One region of the Gluconobacter sp. Dm-44 genome, then DNA from elsewhere that is predicted to be linked to it. Evidence: predicted binding sites of a transcription regulator. Region 1 holds the regulator's gene; the other holds the start of a gene.
The links. Region 1 encodes HrcA, which represses chaperone genes, less so after heat shock. Its sites were predicted from a motif close to GTTNGCACTCNCNNNNNGNGAGTGCNAAC; they were not measured.
Positions count from the first base shown of each region.

Region 2: a site for HrcA is predicted at 6,057-6,085, ahead of groES (co-chaperone GroES). Genes of this name have one in related genera too.

Region 1 covers NZ_JAERLZ010000007.1:105,126-113,879, forward strand. The annotation lists gene nth (endonuclease III) at 1-296, opposite strand, end outside; gene JK213_RS09980 (ABC transporter ATP-binding protein) at 495-2,312, shown strand; gene JK213_RS09985 (amidohydrolase family protein) at 2,435-3,814, shown strand; gene JK213_RS09990 (cation:proton antiporter) at 3,815-5,038, opposite strand; gene rdgB (RdgB/HAM1 family non-canonical purine NTP pyrophosphatase) at 5,212-5,808, opposite strand; gene rph (ribonuclease PH) at 5,808-6,530, opposite strand; gene hrcA (heat-inducible transcriptional repressor HrcA) at 6,614-7,684, shown strand; gene JK213_RS10010 (penicillin-binding protein 1A) at 7,792-8,754, shown strand, end outside.
Region 2 covers NZ_JAERLZ010000001.1:241,091-249,844, forward strand. The annotation lists gene JK213_RS01095 (hypothetical protein) at 1-191, opposite strand, end outside; gene JK213_RS01100 (hypothetical protein) at 191-577, opposite strand; gene JK213_RS01105 (TonB-dependent receptor domain-containing protein) at 733-3,723, opposite strand; gene groL (chaperonin GroEL) at 4,000-5,640, opposite strand; gene groES (co-chaperone GroES) at 5,691-5,981, opposite strand; gene JK213_RS01120 (DUF4169 family protein) at 6,111-6,317, opposite strand; gene JK213_RS01125 (dienelactone hydrolase family protein) at 6,360-7,070, shown strand; gene JK213_RS01130 (hypothetical protein) at 7,177-7,440, shown strand; gene JK213_RS01135 (S-methyl-5'-thioadenosine phosphorylase) at 7,493-8,383, opposite strand; gene hemF (oxygen-dependent coproporphyrinogen oxidase) at 8,670-8,754, shown strand, end outside.

The DNA of each region.
Region 1 (8,754 bases):
TTATGCGCTTTCGCCCGCCACAGGCCGATGGTGCGAATGTGCCGCGCAATACCCTCTTCGCCGATGGCTGCCATGGAGGTCGGGTCGGGGGCTTCCTCGAACAGGCCTTTCGTCGCCTTGTTGACGGATTTGTCCGTCGCTTGTGCCGAGAGCACGACGCTCACCAGAAGTTCGAACGGATTGCGGAACACCAGTTCGCTTTCCGCATCAGGATTGGCTTCGGCCAGTGCCGTGATGAAGGCTTTGGCGGCCGCCTTGCTCATGGCCCGCTTGGCGGTTGCGGGGGCATCGGTCATGACGGGCACTCCAAGAGGGTGTGTTGCCGGGGGTGTGTTGCGTCTGGTCCGGACACACAGCAAGATACGGCAAAGTTCTGAAAACTCCATGCCATCACACCCCATGCCATTACACCGTGGCCGGTTCTGCATGACATCGCAGACCGGCAGACGGCGGAGCGCCCTGTGCCTGATACCGTGTCCGATACCCCTCTTCCCATGAGTCGCCAGCAACAGGAGGGCCGCAAGCAGGAAGTGTCCTTCACGGACGTCCTGTCTTTCGTCTGTAGCCGCTGGTGTGATCATCCTCTTCTGCTGGCCAAGACCCTCGGCGGCGTTGCCCTCGCCACGCTGGCCGATGTCTGCACGCCGGTTCTCGCAGGCCGTCTGGTGGAGGATATTTCCCGCCATGCCGCTGGCCCGGCTGTGGAGAAAACTTCGGAACTGCTGCATCTGCGCGATGATGCGGGACTGATGGTCGCGGGGCTGATCGTGCTGGGGCTGGTGGGGCTGTTCGGCCGCCGCTCCTCCTTCATCGGGATTTCGCATCTCACGCTTGCCATCATGCACCGCGTTGCCAATCAGGCGTTCGATCGGGTGCAGCGGTTCTCGACGGACTGGCATGCCAATAATTTCGCGGGTTCGACCGTCCGCAAGCTAACGCGTGGGATCTGGGCGATTGATACGCTGGACGATACGCTCCTGCTTCTGATCGCGCCGGAAGTGCTGGTTCTGGGTGGGACGACGGCGGTTCTGATGTTTCGTTCGCCGTTGATGGGGTCGGTTCTGGCGGTTTCGGTCGTGCTGTTCGCTACGCTCTCCATCCTGCTGACCCTGCGCTATGTCGCGCCTACCGCCCGCGCGTCCAATGAATGGGACACGAAAATGGGTGCGGCCATGGCGGATGCCGTGACCTGCAATCCGGTCGTTAAGGCATTCGGTGCGGAAAACCGCGAGGACGACCGGCTCGACAGCATCATCCGGGGCTGGCGTCAGCGCACACTGACGACATGGGTCCGGGGCACGAATAGCGCCAATCTTCAGGCTCTGGCGTCGCTCGCCATGCGGATGCTGCTGATCGGGCTGGCTGTCTGGTTGTGGTGGGGAGGGAGCGCTGGTCCGGGGGATGTGGCTTATGTTCTGACCATGATGTTCCTGGTGCAGGGGTATCTGCGCGATCTGGGGCAGCAGGTCAGTCAGGTGCAGCGTTCGGTCAATGAGATGGAGGAACTCGTGGCGATTTTCCGCCGCGATCCCGCCATTCAGGACGCAGACGATGCTCAGACGGCCCGTTTCACAACAGGGGCGATCCACTTCGAGCATGTGGACTTCCAGTATCCGGGGCAGGTCAAACCGCTTTACCACGACCTGAGCATCGACATCGCGCCGGGGTCCCGCGTGGCGCTTGTCGGGCCGAGCGGTTCGGGCAAGACGACCCTGACCAAGCTGCTCCAGCGCCTTTATGACGTGAATGGCGGTCGGATTGTGGTGGACGGGCAGGATATCGCGCATGTCACGCAGGAGTCCCTGCGCGCGCATATCGCCATTGTTCCGCAGGAACCGGTGCTGTTTCATCGCACGCTTGCGGAAAACATCGCCTATGCGCGCCCCGATGCGAGCCGCGCCGAGATCGAAGACGCTGCCCGTTTGGCCAATGCGGCGCCGTTCATCGAGCGGCTGCCCGAGGGTTACGAAACCATGGTCGGAGAGCGCGGCGTGAAGCTTTCGGGCGGTGAGCGCCAGCGTGTTGCCATCGCCCGCGCCTTTCTGGCCGATGCGCCCATCCTGATTTTCGACGAAGCGACGTCCAGCCTCGATTCCGAGTCCGAATCCCTCGTGCAGGATGCGATGCGTCGCCTAATGCAGAACCGGACCGTCATCGTCGTGGCGCATCGGCTCTCGACCGTCATGGAACTGGACCGCATCCTCGTGTTCAGTCAGGGCGCGCTGAAAGAAGACGGCACGCACGCCGAACTGATTACCCGCGAAGGCGGGATCTACCGCCGCCTGTTCGAGCTTCAGTCGCTGGAAGGCTGAAGCCCGAAGGAAATCGGCATCTTTCCCGGTCTGGGGGCGTTTCGTCCTTCATGCACGTTTCCGCCCGGACCACAGGATGCCCGACAAAGAAGCTCGGCGGGAGCCACACAGGAGACCGCCGCATGACCATCCGTTCCGTCTTCACCGCCCTGCTGCTCGCAACGCCTGCCGCTTTCAGTGTCGGAAATGCGCTGGCAGAGCCGGTCGCATTCGAGCATGCGCGGCTGATTGACGGGACCGGGGCATCGGCGCAGCCGGACGCTACGGTGGTCATCGATAATGGTGTGATTCTTTCGGTCGGCATCCCGGCTCCCGCCGATGCGCGGCATGTGGACCTGACGGGCAAGACGCTGATGCCCGCTCTTATCAGCGATCACAGTCATGTCGGCCTCGTGAAAGGTACGGGGGCCAGCCGCGATAACTATACCCGTGCCAATATTCTCGCCGCCATGAAGCAGTATGCCGACTATGGCGTCCTGACCGTCACGGCGCTGGGCCTGAACCGTTCTCCGCTGTTCGATACGCTGCGTCAGGAACAGCATGAGGGCCGTAATCCGGGGGCGGATCTGTATGGCGTGGATCAGGGGATTGGTGCGCCGGATGGTGTGCCACCGGCCGCCATGGTCAAGGGCGTTGGTCCCGATCAGGTGTTCCGTCCGACCACGCCGGAAGAGGCGCGCAAAGACGTGGATCAGATGATTGCGGAACACACGGATCTGGTGAAGCTCTGGGTGGACGACTTCCGCAATGACGTTCCGGACGGCAAGACCTATCCCATGCTGCCGCCCGCCATCTATCAGGCCGTTATCGACGAAGCGCACCAGCACGACACGCGGGTTGCGGTGCATATCCATGATCTCGCCGTCGCCAAGGCCATCGTGGCGGCAAAAGCCGATATTCTCGCGCATGGCGTGCGGGATCAGCCGGTGGATCATGATCTGATCGCGGCGATGCTCCGTCAGGGCACATGGTATATTGCGACGCTGGATCTGGATGAGGCGAATTATCTCTATGCCGAGCAGCCGGAGCTGCTCTCCAATCCGTTCGTTCTGGCGGGTATGGACCCGGCCCTGCGTCGTCAGTTCACAGACCCGAAATGGCGCGCGGAGACACTGGCCAAGCCTCTGACCAAGGCTTCGCATTATGCATTGTCAGTGAATCAGAAAAACCTTGCCGTTCTGTATCGGGCGGGAGTGAAGGTTGGTTTCGGGACGGATTCCGGGGCCGCACCGACCCGTATTCCCGGCTTTGCCGAGCATCGTGAGTTGTATCTGACGGTGCAGGCCGGGCTGTCCCCTGTGCAGGCTATCAGTCTGGCCACGGGCAATGCCGCGGCTCTGCTGCATCTGTCAGACCGGGGCGTGATTGCTCCGGGCCGCCGGGCGGATCTTCTGGTTGTGGACGGCAATGCGGATGAAAACATCGCTGCCGTGGACCAGATTGATCAGGTCTGGCAGCGGGGCGCGCTTGTCAGCCACGGCCCCGTCCGTTCGAAGGACTGATTATGCTACGGTCTCGGGGCGCGAACGTCCCGAGACGAGCCGGAACATCGGCCCGGTCAGCGTCGTGGAGATCACGGCCAGAACCATCAGCGAGGCAAAGGCGAATTCCGAAATCATGCCGTGCGCGTGCAGGATGGTCGCCGCCACGATTTCCATCAGCCCCTTGCACTGCAACAGGGAGCCGATGCCCAGCGCCTGACGGTTCGTCAGGCCCGGAGCAGGCGGGAAAATCCAGACGGCAAGGATTTTCGTGACGATCGCAATGACGACCAGCAGCAGGGATGCCAGAACGGACGGCCAGGTCAGCGCATCGCCGTCGATCCGCAATCCGCTATGGCCAAAGAACATCGGGGCCAGCCAGATCAGCGAGAACGTCCCCACGGCCTCGACCGGCAGGCGACGGACCCAGCGCGGTGGCATGAGCGCGCCTGCGAAATAGGCGCCGATCAGTTCGTGCAGCCCCAGTTCGTGGCTCGCCCAGGACCCGGCGGCCAGATAGGCCGGAACAGCGGCCCAGATGATCCAGATCGGCGGGTTTTTCAGGTTCCGCGTGGCCCAGCTGCTGAGGAGCGCCATGCCGACCAGAAGCAGGACGGCCAGTCCTTCAAATCCGGTCCAGCCATGCAGCGCATCCGATCCGCGTGCCGCGAACTGGAGGATGGCCAGCCCGATCCAGAGGGCCGCATCGTCCACGACTGCGAGTTTGAGAGCAAGCTGTCCGACGGGGCGGTACACAGGCTCCAGTTCACGCACGATCCCGATCAGAACCGGCAGCGCACTGACGGAAATGCACAGCCCGATCGACATGGCGCCGATCCAGCTATTGCCCTGCGGGGCCTGCCAGCCATGCAGCGGCAGGAAGAACAGCTTGACCAGAATGGTCCCGATGACGAACGGAACGCCCAGCGCTACGAGCGCTCCGCCCAGCAGGCGACCCAGCGTCGGGGAGGGGAGGTTTTCGGCTTCGGGAGAATGGGTGGGGTTCTGCCACATTTCCAGCCCGGCGGTGAACGCCAGAACCAGAACGGCCAGCCAGCCGATATAATCGCCGTAAAGCGAGGGAATACCGACTTTTGATGCTGGAAAATGCAGGACCGCCAGAACAATGCCCACCAGAATGGGCAGGATGGCAATGGGAATGGAACGCCTGAGCAGTTGCCACAGTCCCCACGGAACGAGGACAAATATAAATGCATCCGCAAACAGTGCTGTCACATTCCCCATGACGATCCCTTTTTTGTTTCAGGTCCGGTCAGGGTAACATGGATCAAAAAAATTAGGGTAATTTTTTATTTCCATGTAATAAATAATTCTATGTTTCTATTTTCAAAGAACTGTTTTTGAAAGGAATGAAAACCCGGAATTTTCTTTTGGAAAAGACCGGGTTTTTCCAGTCATCAGGCGATAAAATTCTTCAGGAATTGCTCCAGCGCCCGGCCGCGATGACTGATGGCATTTTTCTCGGCTTCGGTCATTTCCGCAAAAGTCCGGCTTCCGCCTTCCGGCACGAACATCGGATCATAACCGTGTCCATGATTGCCGCGTGGGGGCCAGATGACCGTGCCGTGACATTCGCCCTGCACAGTCCGCGTTTCGCCATCCGGCCATGCCAGACACAGGGCCGCGACGAAAAAGGCCCGGTGATCGGCACTGTCGCCCATTTCCCGATGCACGCGGTTCATTGCGATCTGCATGTCTTTGGTCGGGCCGCCCCAGCGCGCGGAATAGACGCCGGGCCGGTTGTCCAGCGCCGCGACGCAGAAACCGGAATCATCGGCCAGCGCGGGCAGTCCGGAAGCCCGGGCTGCGGCCAGAGCCTTGATGGCGGCGTTGCCAGTGAAGGTCTCTTCCGTCTCTTCAGGTTCCGGGAGATTCAGTTCGGCGGCTGAGATGACGGTGATCCCGCTCTCGGCCAGCAGGGTGGAAAATTCGCGCAGCTTGCCGGCATTATGGCTGGCCAGAACGATTTTTGAGCCTCGGGACAGTGTCCGCATCATGCAGTCTCCAGGACGTGATTTTGGGCGTCGAACAGTCGGGCTGTGCCGAGCTTTGCCAGTCGGAGGAGTTCGAAAAATTCGCTCTCCTGAAACGGCTTGTCCTCGGCGGTCCCCTGAATTTCGATGATGCCACCATCCGCCGTCAGGACGAAATTCGTATCAGCCTGCGCGTTGCTGTCTTCGATATAGTCCAGATCCAGCACGGCTCCCGCCTCTGTCAGCCCGCATGAGACTGCTGCGACCTGAGCCGTGAGCGCCTGTGAGCGCTTGATTGTCTTCAGCGCGATCGCTAGTGCCACCCAAGCCCCCGTGATGGAGGCGCAGCGCGTGCCGCCATCCGCGTTCAGGACGTCGCAGTCGAGCGTGATGGTTCGCTCTCCCAGCTTTTTCAGATCCACACAGGCCCGGAGCGACCGGGCAATCAGTCGCTGGATTTCCTGCGTCCGGCCGGACTGCTTGCCTTTGGCCGCTTCGCGCTGGCCGCGATGATGCGTCGCCCGGGGGAGCATTCCGTATTCGGCCGTGATCCAGCCCTGTCCCCTGTTGCGCAGAAACGCCGGAACACGCTCCTCGACCGTGGCCGTGCACAGGACTTCCGTGCCGCCCACGCGGATGAGCGCGGAGCCTTCGGCATGGCGGGCAAAGCCTGTTTCGATTGAAACAATGCGGTTTTCGTCCGGCGCACGCCCGGAGGGACGCTTGCGTGCGGTGTCAGTCATGTCAAAAAAGATCCTGTGGAAGAATATGTCCCGCCTCTAGCGCGTTTGACGCAGACCCATCCAGCCCCGACAGTGGGTTTACCATGATGCGACCACAGCCTCCCCTGTTCCGCCCTTCCATCCCGATGCCGCACGGTCTGGGAGATCGTGAAGCCGCGATTTTGCGCGAAATCGTTGAGGAATATGTCGAAACGGGGGAGCCTATCGGCAGCCAGACGCTGGCCCAGCGCCTGCAACCGGCGCTGTCTTCGGCCACGATCCGCAATGTCATGGCGGATCTGGCGCGGGCCGGGCTACTGTTCAGCCCGCATGTCTCAGCCGGGCGTCTGCCGACCGAAAAGGGCGTGCGTCTGTTTGTGGATGGCCTGCTCCAGTTTGGCGCGCTGACGGAAGAAGACCGCGCCAGTATTGACAGCCGGCTCGATATTCACGGGCGGTCCTATCAGGACATTTTGTCTGAAGCGTCGTCCCTGCTGTCGGGTCTGTCTTCCGCTGCCGGGCTGGTGCTTGCGCCGAAATCGGATGCCGCGCTCAAGCACATCGAGTTCGTAGCACTTGGTCCGGGGCGGGTTCTGGTCATTCTGGTGGGTTCGGACGGGCAGGTTGAGAACCGCATCATCGAGACCCCGCCCGGCGTGCCGCCTTCCGCTCTTGTCGAGGCCGGGAACTACCTGAATGCCCGTCTTGGTGACCTAACGCTCGGTACGCTGCGCGAGCGGGTCCGAGGCGAAATGGATGCCAGCCGCCATGAACTCGACGCCCTGACAGCCAGTGTGATCGAAAGCGGTCTTGCGACATGGGACGCCGACGGGGGGACGCTGTTCGTGAAAGGGCAGGGGAAGCTGCTGGCCGACATCACGGAAATCGAGCGCCTGACGACGATCCGTATGCTGTTCGACCATCTGGAGACGCAGGAGACCATGCTTCAGCTGCTGCAACTGGCCGATGCGTCCGAAGGGGTGCGGATTTATATCGGGCGTGAAAGCGGCATGTTCGGGATGTCGGGCGTGTCCATGATCGTGGCGCCTGCCCGCAACGAGGCCCAGAAAATCGTGGGGGCGATTGGCGTGATCGGCCCGACCCGTCTGAATTACGGGCGGATCGTGCCTGTTGTGGATTACACCGCACGGATGGTTGGCCGTTTGCTTGGCTGAAGGCTGCTGAACGTTTCGGGAGGATGGTCCCGGGGTTACGCCTCTTTCATGAAATGACCTTTTTAGACGGGGCGACGAAAGGGGCGGAATAATGCTATGCAGGGGGCATGACGCGACGCTCTCTCCGCTCCCGTAACCCTCAAGGTCCGGGCGCCACGCCACCACGCCCTCCCCGTTTCCGCCGCTACCGGCAGTCCCTGGCGATCATCGCCGGTGTGGGGCTTGTGGGTGTGGCTGGGGCAGGCGTTCTGGGCTGGACGACCTATGCCAAGCTGGTGGCGGATCTGCCCAGCGTGGACAGCCTGCGCGCCTATCAGCCGCCGACCGTCAGCCGCATCTATGCTGCCGATGACCGTCTGATGGCCGAGCTGGCGAACGAACGCCGGATCTTCGTGCCGATCAACGCCATCCCCGAGCGCGTGAAGAATGCCTTCATCGCCACGGAAGACCATAATTTCTACACGCATGGCGGCGTGGATTTCATGGCGATCGGCCGTGCGGGCCTGACGGACATTTTCGCGCGTCATGGCCGCCGTCCGCTGGGTGCTTCGACCATCACCCAGCAGGTGGCGAAGGTCATGCTGCTCAACAGCAACGTCGTGAGCCTTGATCGCAAGATCAAGGAAGCCCTGCTTGCCATAAAAATGGAGCAGGTGCTGTCCAAGGACAAGATTCTCGAAATCTACCTGAATGGCATCTATCTCGGGAACGGCGCTTATGGTGTCGCCGCGGCCGCGCAGAGCTATTTCAACAAGCCGCTCGACCAGCTTGATGATGCCGAAGCCGCCTCGCTGGCAGCCCTTCCCAAATCGCCCACGAACTACAACCCGTTCCTGCATCCGCAGGCCGCGATGGGCCGCCGTAACCTTGTGCTGGACCTGATGGTCGAGGCAGGCGTTCTGACGCGTGAGCAGGCCGATCAGGAAAAGCAGGAGCCGCTGGTCCCGCAGCAGAAGCAGCGTTTTGGGCCTTTGCCGGATTCCGAATGGTTCGGAGAGGAGGTCCGTCGTCAGTTGATCGCCCAGTATGGTCAGGACCGTGCGGCACAGGGTGGTCTGGAGGTCCATACC
Region 2 (8,754 bases), on a different contig from region 1:
CAGTTCATCCCGGACTTCCACCAGGTTTCGGCATGAACATTCCCCAGCGGCACAATCGCCATGGACGGCGTCAGAAGCGCCTGTCGCACCGATCCCAGACGCACCAGAGGACGTGCCCGATCGCCAAGCTCGTGAAACGCCCGTGCCTCGGCCTCTTTTTTCGGAGCGGAGGACCAAGGGAACAGGCGCATCACGGCTGGAAATCCGTCAGTTCGGCAGATGCGTGACCCTCACCCGAAACGGCCAGCCCAGCTTCATGGATTTTCTGACGCAACTCTGTGATCCAGTCCCGGACCGGAACCTGCTTGCGACTGATCGCCACTCCACGCACCTCGTGGGCGATCTCGGCGACCACCCCGGCTCCGTCACGCCGGAGCACGAAAACCCGCGTTTCAAACCGAAGGGCAAGCTCCTCGATATCGACCGTGCGTTTCAGCCATCCTCGCGCCTTCCGCGTCACGGTTGCCTGACGCGGAAAGGCCTGCTCGCAGAAAGCTGCGAACTTTTCCAGAAAACGCTCCCGACCGCCTTCAGCGTCCCGGATCAGCGCCGCAAGATCGTCGATATTGCCGGTCATGAGCCCCTCTTCGACATCGGCTGTTACAGTTCGACAGGTTTCCTCTCCCGTCAATCAGGAAATTCCGCTTTCGAAAAGTCCGCATAAAAAAAAGCCCCCGGTCGCAATGACCGGGGGCTTTTCAGAAAGCCTGTCTTCAGACAGTCAAGCCGCCATCAGAAATCGCGGGAAATCTGCAGCCAGGCGTAACGGCCCATATACATGCTGCCATACAGGCCCTGCGCACTGTTCGTGGAACCGTCCACAACATAGGGAGGGTTCTTGTCGAGCAGGTTGTTCACGCCGCCGGTGAAGTTCCAGTCGTTGTAATGGTATCCGACGGAAATATCATGCGTGAAAATGCCCGGCGTCTTGACGCGACCATAGCTACCCGGGGACTGACGGTTATAGGCGGCGAGGTCCGTCTCACCATCATTCCACATCATGCCACCTGTATAATTCATCATATAGGTGAAGCTGAAATTGCCATGTTGCCAAGTCGCGGTTGCATAGTCACGAACGCGCGGCTGACCGTTACCCGTCGTGTACATCAGACGACCGGCAAGATTGTCCCACTGACCACCAGCCTGGAACTGCTGGAGATAGCTGATCAACTGCTGGAAGTTGTTGCTGATTGTCAGGACGTCATGCGGCGTGACGCGGATACGATAATCAAGATCGAAATCGATACCACCTGTCTTCAGACCACCCTGATTGACGTAAAAAGTGGAAACGTCGTTGATCTGCTGGGAAATGGACGAACGGTTAATATCCGAGCAGTAAGATTCGTTTCCACCCTGATAGCACTGATTGACGATATACTGCGGGCTCAGCGGCGAGATCAGGTTCTTGAGCGTGTAATGCCAATACTCGATAGACGCGGACAGACCCGGAATCCAGTGAGGGGTAAATTCTGCACCGAACGTATAGGTCCGGCCGGTTTCCGGCTTCAGCTTCGCATTGCCACCCGTCAGAGACGGAATCTGGCCGGAGTTCACGTCCTGCATGGTCTGCGGGCTGGAGACGCCGTGCTTCATGCAGTTGGCAATGACGGTCGGACTCGTAGCTTCCGTGCACGGATCGGCACCCGGCAGATAGTTCAGGTACTGGCCGCCATACAGTTCATACACGTTCGGCTGACGGAAAGACGTTCCCAGCGTTGCGCGGAGATGCACGTCACGAACCGGCTGCCAGTTGATTGAGGTCTTCCAGTTTTCCGTGTCGCCGACATTGTTGTAGGACGAGAAACGCCCCTGTCCGTCGATGGTCAGATCTTTTGCGAATGGTGCGTTATGCAGAAGGTTCAGACGGCCTTCGAGATAGGCTTCGCTGACGCTGAAGCCACCGCCCGTCGCACCCGACGGATTGGTCATGCTCAGACCAGCCGCGGCCAGCGGATCGGGATGGTAGGACAATTGCTCGCTGCGATGCTCCATCCCCAGAGCAATACCCAGACGACCACCATTCGCCCACGGCATCTTCACAACGTCGTTGTTGTTGATGCGGACGTTCAGGTCACGCATCTGATACGTCGCGTTGTCATGCGTATTGTAGTTGACGTATTTAATCTGCTCAGGCGTCAGCTTACCGAACGGATTGGTCGACAGCGTACAACCGGCAGAGGCCTGACAGACGGCAGGATTATATCTCACGCCGCTGTTCGGATCACTCGGATCAAGCTGCTGGATGCCGTAGGTGTTCAGCAGGTGCTGGTAATTGCCCATGTTCTCGCCGACATCAGCCATCTGGCTGTTGCCGTAAGTGTAGGACACGTCATACATCCACTTGTGGGTAATCTCGCCCTTGGCACCGAACATCCCCGTCACAGTATCGCTGGACGTCTCGGTGCGACGGTTTCCCATCTCGGTCAGACGGCGATAAAGCTGCACATCCTGCGGGTCGCCGGAATACAAACCATTCGCACCGGTTACAGTCGGATTGTAAGGGTCGTTTGCCGGAATCGTCAGAACGTTCGGCAACGTCGACGGCGGAACACTACCTGACGTGGGTTCAGCAGCCATGAACGTGGACGTCGTACGGTGCGAATACATGGCGTTCGAATAGACCGTCAGATGACGGTTGAAATCATAATGGAAATCGCCGTTAGCTGTCGCATCCTGCCAGGAATTCAGCAGCGAAGACTGACGGGCGAAGTTATAACGGTCAGAATTCGACCAATTATGGAACTGCGTACCGTTATTGCTCGTGCTCCAGGCGTAGTTACCATCAGCTGTGCTAATCTGACCGTTCGGCGGAATGGCCGAACCATATTTAACCGTCCCGCCCGCGCCCGGATTGTTCTGGGCGGCAGAATAGGCCCAGTCACGGTTGCGATTCATCACGCCCTGATTGGTCTGATACTGCGCGAACAGCGTCAGGTTGCCCTTGTCATGATCAAAATTCCAGCCCTTGTAGGCTGAAATCTGGCCATTTTTACCATCGCCCAAGTCGCTGATGCCACCATGCAGCGTGATGTTGCCGGTGTTCAGGTTATGCTTAAGCTTGATGTTGATGACACCCGAAACGGCATCCGCACCATAAAGCTCCGAACCACCGTCCTTGAGCACTTCGATGCTTGCAATCGCCTGAACCGGAATGGTGTTCATGTCCACGCAGGAACTGGTCCCGTTCGTGTTCAGCGTCGTGCGCTTGCCATCGATCAGGACCAGGACGCGCTGCTGACCAAGATTACGCAGATCCGCGCAGGACATGCCGCCGCCGCCATTGGTGCTGCTGTTATATGTTCCACCGGACCCCATGGACGGCAGACGCTGCAGGAAGTCCCCAACAGACGTCGCGCCCGTCATCTGGATCTGCTTGGACGTCACGATCTGGACGGGGTTCGCATTCTGGTTGTTGGACGAGCGCAGTGCAGAGCCCGTAACCACCATGCTTTCACTACCGCCTTCGACAGCAGCAGGTGCAAATATGGCTTTTGCTTTCCGCGTGGAAGCAACGGGTACGGCAACGGACGGTGCAGTAACTGGAGCGGCCACAGCAGGCTTTACGGCCTTGGAAGTAGTCGTCGAAGCGGCTGTCTTGTGATGCACAGCCTTGTGGGAACGGTGTTCCGGCTGTGTCGTAGAAGCGGCGAAAGCCGTTCCTGACAGGGTCCCAACTCCGAGAATTGATGCACACAGCAACAGGTGGCGACGAGATGTGCTCATCAAAGAACAAAATCCTTCAGAAGAATGTTGTTCCCTGTCTAAAGATCTCAGAGCGTGACTGTCACGAAAAATACATACCAGCCATGTCTTCAGAGGACACTTGAATGCAACATGTGTGATAAATGCAACGGTTATACCCAGCCAGGGTTTTGGTTTGGATTCAGTAATTAAACTGAAATTTAAAAAGCCCCTGACCCGAAGGCCAGAGGCTTTTTTGCAACAGATCTGGCATCTCGCCTCTTTCGTAAAAGAGGCGAGAGACGGACCGGACTTCGATTAGAAGTCCATATCGCCCATGCCGCCCATGCCACCCGGAGCGCCGGCCGGAGCCTTCTTCTCAGGGCGTTCAGCAACCATGGCTTCCGTCGTGATCAGCAGACCGCCGACCGAAGCGGCATCCTGCAGGGCCGTACGCACAACCTTGGTCGGGTCGATGATACCGGCCGCGACCAGATCCTTGTACTCACCCTTCTGAGCGTCGAAACCGAAGACATAACCGTCGTTCTCAAGCACCTTGCCTGCGATGACTGCACCGTCTTCACCAGCGTTGAAGGCGATCTGGCGCAGCGGAGCCTGCAGAGCCTTACGGACGATCTCGCCACCGACGCGCTGGTCGTCGTTGTCGAAGGTCAGACCCTTCAGAGCGGAGGATGCGCGGGCCAGAGCCGTACCACCACCCGGAACGATGCCTTCTTCAACAGCGGCGCGGGTTGCATGCAGGGCGTCGTCAACGCGATCCTTGCGCTCCTTCACCTCGACCTCGGTGCTGCCACCGACGCGGATGACGGCAACGCCACCGGCCAGCTTCGCCAAACGCTCCTGGAGCTTCTCGCGGTCGTAGTCGGACGTCGTTTCCTCGATCTGCGCGCGGATCTGGTTGCAACGCCCCTTGATGTCGTCGCTGTTACCAGCGCCTTCGACGATCGTGGTGTTTTCCTTCTCGATGTGGATCTTCTTGGCGCGACCCAGCATTTCGAGCGTGACGGATTCCAGCTTGATCCCGATGTCTTCGGAAATCACCTGACCGCCCGTCAGAATGGCGATGTCTTCCAGCATGGCCTTGCGACGGTCACCGAATCCCGGAGCCTTGACGGCAGCGATCTTCAGGCCACCACGCAGCTTGTTCACGACCAGCGTGGCAAGGGCTTCACCATCGACGTCTTCGGCGATGATCACCAGCGGACGGCCGGACTGCACAACGCTTTCGAGAAGCGGCAACATCGGCTGAAGCGAGGAGAGCTTCTTTTCGTGGATCAGGATGTACGGGCTGTCGAGATCAGCCGTCATCTTCTCCGGGTTCGTCACGAAGTACGGGGAGATGTAGCCGCGGTCGAACTGCATGCCCTCGACAACGTCGAGTTCCGTGTGCAGGCCCTTGGCTTCTTCAACCGTGATGACGCCTTCGGAACCAACCTTCTGCATGGCAGAAGCGATCATCTCGCCGATTTCGGTCTCGCCGTTGGCGGAAATCGTTCCGACCTGAGCGATCTCTTCTGGAGACGTGATCTTCTTGGTGTTGTTCTTCAGCTCTTCAACGACAACGCCGACAGCCTTGTCGATGCCGCGCTTGAGATCCATCGGGTTCATGCCAGCAGCAACAGCCTTGGCACCCTCACGGATGATGGCCTGAGCCAGCACGGTTGCGGTCGTGGTGCCGTCGCCTGCGATGTCGTTCGTCTTGGACGCGACTTCGCGGACCATCTGGGCGCCCATGTTCTCGAACTTGTCAGCCAGTTCGATTTCCTTGGCAACCGACACACCGTCCTTGGTGATGCGCGGTGCGCCAAAGCTCTTGTCGAGAACAACGTTACGACCCTTCGGGCCGAGCGTGACCTTGACGGCATTTGCGAGGATATCAACGCCACGCAGCATACGCTCGCGGGCATCAGCGCCGAACTTTACGTCCTTGGCAGCCATAATTCTTACTCCTGAATGAGGTTTTTACGAGAGGAAACGGGGACGGCTGATCAGCCGATCACACCCATGATGTCGCTCTCTTTCATGATCAGCAGCTCTTCGCCGTCGATCTTGACCTCGGTGCCGGACCACTTGCCGAACAGCACCTTGTCACCAGCCTTGACGTCCAGAGCCACGATCTGGCCCTGCTCGTTGCGGGCACCCGGGCCGACGGAAACAACTTCGCCTTCGGTCGGCTTGTCCTTGGCGGTGTCAGGAATGATGATGCCGCCGGCGGTCTTCTCTTCGCCCGTCAGGCGACGGACCACCACGCGGTCGTGAAGGGGACGAAACTTCGTCATGGATCGCTCCATTATTGGTCACACCCTTGTAAAAAGCAGCATGACCGGGTTGCTGCACTCAATGACTGCAGTGCATTTGGCACTCTCGTATGGAGAGTGCCAATGACATAGGCGCCCAACCCGTTTCCGTCAAGGTTTCTCGCTGTCGTTCCCAGACGGATCAGAAGAAAGTTTCCGCCCGTCAAGCTGGCTTTTCAGCCGCTGTTTTTCCATGTTTTCCGTCAGTTTCTGGCCCTTGGTCCGTCCATACAAACGACGATTGGCATCCGCAACCTTGGCATCCTCAACGCCCTTGCGGCGTTTGCGTTCCCGGCGGAGATTGATGACGTCGCTCATGATTCATGGCCTTTCGGGCATGACAAAACTGGATAGACAGACATGAAACACAGCCCATCGGACAAGAAAACCCCCGCATCAGGCCAGATGGTCAAGCTGGCAGCTTCAGATGGACACAGCTTCGGCGCGTGGGAATCCGGCTCGGCGGAGTCGCCCCTCGCCCTCATCGTCGTGCAGGAAATTTTCGGCCTGACCGACCATATCCGCAGTATCTGCAACGACTTCGCCGCAGAAGGCTTCCACGTCATTGCGCCCGCCGTCTTCGACCGCGCGAAAGCCGATATCGTCCTGCCCTACTCACAGGCTGGCGTGACAGAAGGCCTCGAACTTCGCAGCCAGATTCCGTCCGACAAGACGCTTGCCGATATTGCTGCCTGCGCGAAGGTCCTGCGTGATGCCGGACACAGGAAAGTCGGTATCATCGGCTTCTGCTGGGGCGGTCTGCTTGCATGGCTGACAGCGACCCAGACCCATAACGTGGACGCCGCCGTCAGCTGGTATGGCGGCAGCATCGGCAACCATGTCGATACCGCGCCGCATTGTCCCGTCGAACTGCATTTCGGCGGCGAGGATTCCTCCATCCCCCACACCGAAATCCAGAAGATCCGCGACGCCCGCCCCGAGGTCGAGGAATATGTCTATGACGACGCCGGTCACGGTTTCGGCTGCCCCGAACGCCCGAGCTTCAACCGTGACGCCCGCGATCTCGCCTGGTCCCGCAGCGTCGATTTTCTGAAAACACATCTCGCCTGAAGCACTCTCCCGACACGGTGACACAGACTGTCGCAAAACCGTGGAAGGGGTCTATACTGATAACAATCCCGGCGAATACCGCACCGGATCAGACAGGAGTTTCAAGATGAGCACCAATCCGCTCAAAGACGACCCCAAGCACGACGCCGCGATCCGTCACGAAGCGCGTCTTCTGTGGGAAGCCGATGGCAAGCCGGACTGTGGTCCAGAAGGCTATCTCGAAAAAGCCGCCGACCTGATCGCAATCAAGGGAGTGCCGCAGGGCACTCCGGTTAAGGACCTGCCGCCGGTGGAACTGGACGGCGTGGAAATTGATGATGCACGGGCAGGCATCGACCTGAACGCAGATCCGAACCATAATTTCGACTGATCAATGATATCCGCCGCGCCCGTTTTACGCAGGCGCGGCGTTCAGCAGAGCCTCAGCCCTGTTTCAGAACACGTCCGGCCACAGCATCGAGCTTGGCCACCAACTTCGGGTCACGTGCAGCCGGAGCCGTGATGATCGCATGATCAAGAGCACGCTCGGCACTGGCATCGACCGGGCGCTTCCTGCCCAGCACCGGAATGACAGCCTTCACAAGGCGACGCGCATTCTCCGCATTGCCCGTCATGACCTTCACGACAGCCTCGACCGTCACGCTGTCATGCTCGCTGTGCCAGCAGTCGAAATCCGTGACCATCGCAACGGTCGCGTAGTTCATCTCCGCCTCGCGTGCGAGTTTGGCTTCCGGCATGTTCGTCATACCGACTACCGAACAGCCCCAGGACCGGTAGAGCTCGCTCTCTGCGCGCGTGGAGAACTGCGGACCTTCCATCACCAGATATGTTCCGCCCCGCGTGAACGGAATACCGAGTGAAGCCGCTTCACCCTGCACCACATCCAGCACGCGCGCCGAAACCGGGTCCGCCATGCCAACATGCGCCACACAGCCCGTGTCGAAGAAGCTCTTCTCACGCGCAAAGCTGCGGTCGATGAACTGGTCCACCAGCACGAAATGCCCCGGCGGCAATTCTTCCTTGAGCGACCCCACAGCCGAAAGCGACAGAATATCTGTCACCCCCACACGCTTGAGCGCATCAATATTGGCGCGGAAATTCAGGCGCGACGGCGGAATGGGATGGCCCCGTCCATGACGCGGCAGAAACACGCACTGCACGCCCTCGAACGTCCCGAACAGCAGTTCATCGGACGGCTCACCCCAAGGCGTTTCGACCTTGCGCCATTCCTTGTTTTCGAGTCCGTCGATATCGTACAGTCCCGAACCACCGATCACACCGATGACGGGCTGGATTTCCTGTTCCGAAGACATGTCTGTTCCTGACTGTTGTTTGGTCCGCTCGCCCGTTCTGGACCACGAGAACGCCCGGCGCGCAACCCTCGCACGCCGCACACGCTCCTTTCCCGCGTTCAGCAAAATATTTTCACAAAACCCAGCGCTTTTACGAAATGAAAATGTCTTTGCGCCATCGTCCCGCCACGGATGGCCGCCACCAATGAGCGTCAGTCATGCATCAGCCAACTGTTCGACGACGGCACGATTTGCTAGGACACTGCGCGTAACGAAGTTTTGTCCTGTATAGACGGGGGAAGAAAAAATGGACCAGATCAGCCCCGGTTTCGCCGAAACCGTTCGTCCAGACGTACCTCACGACGCCCTCAAGCAGGACGCCAAAGCCTGGT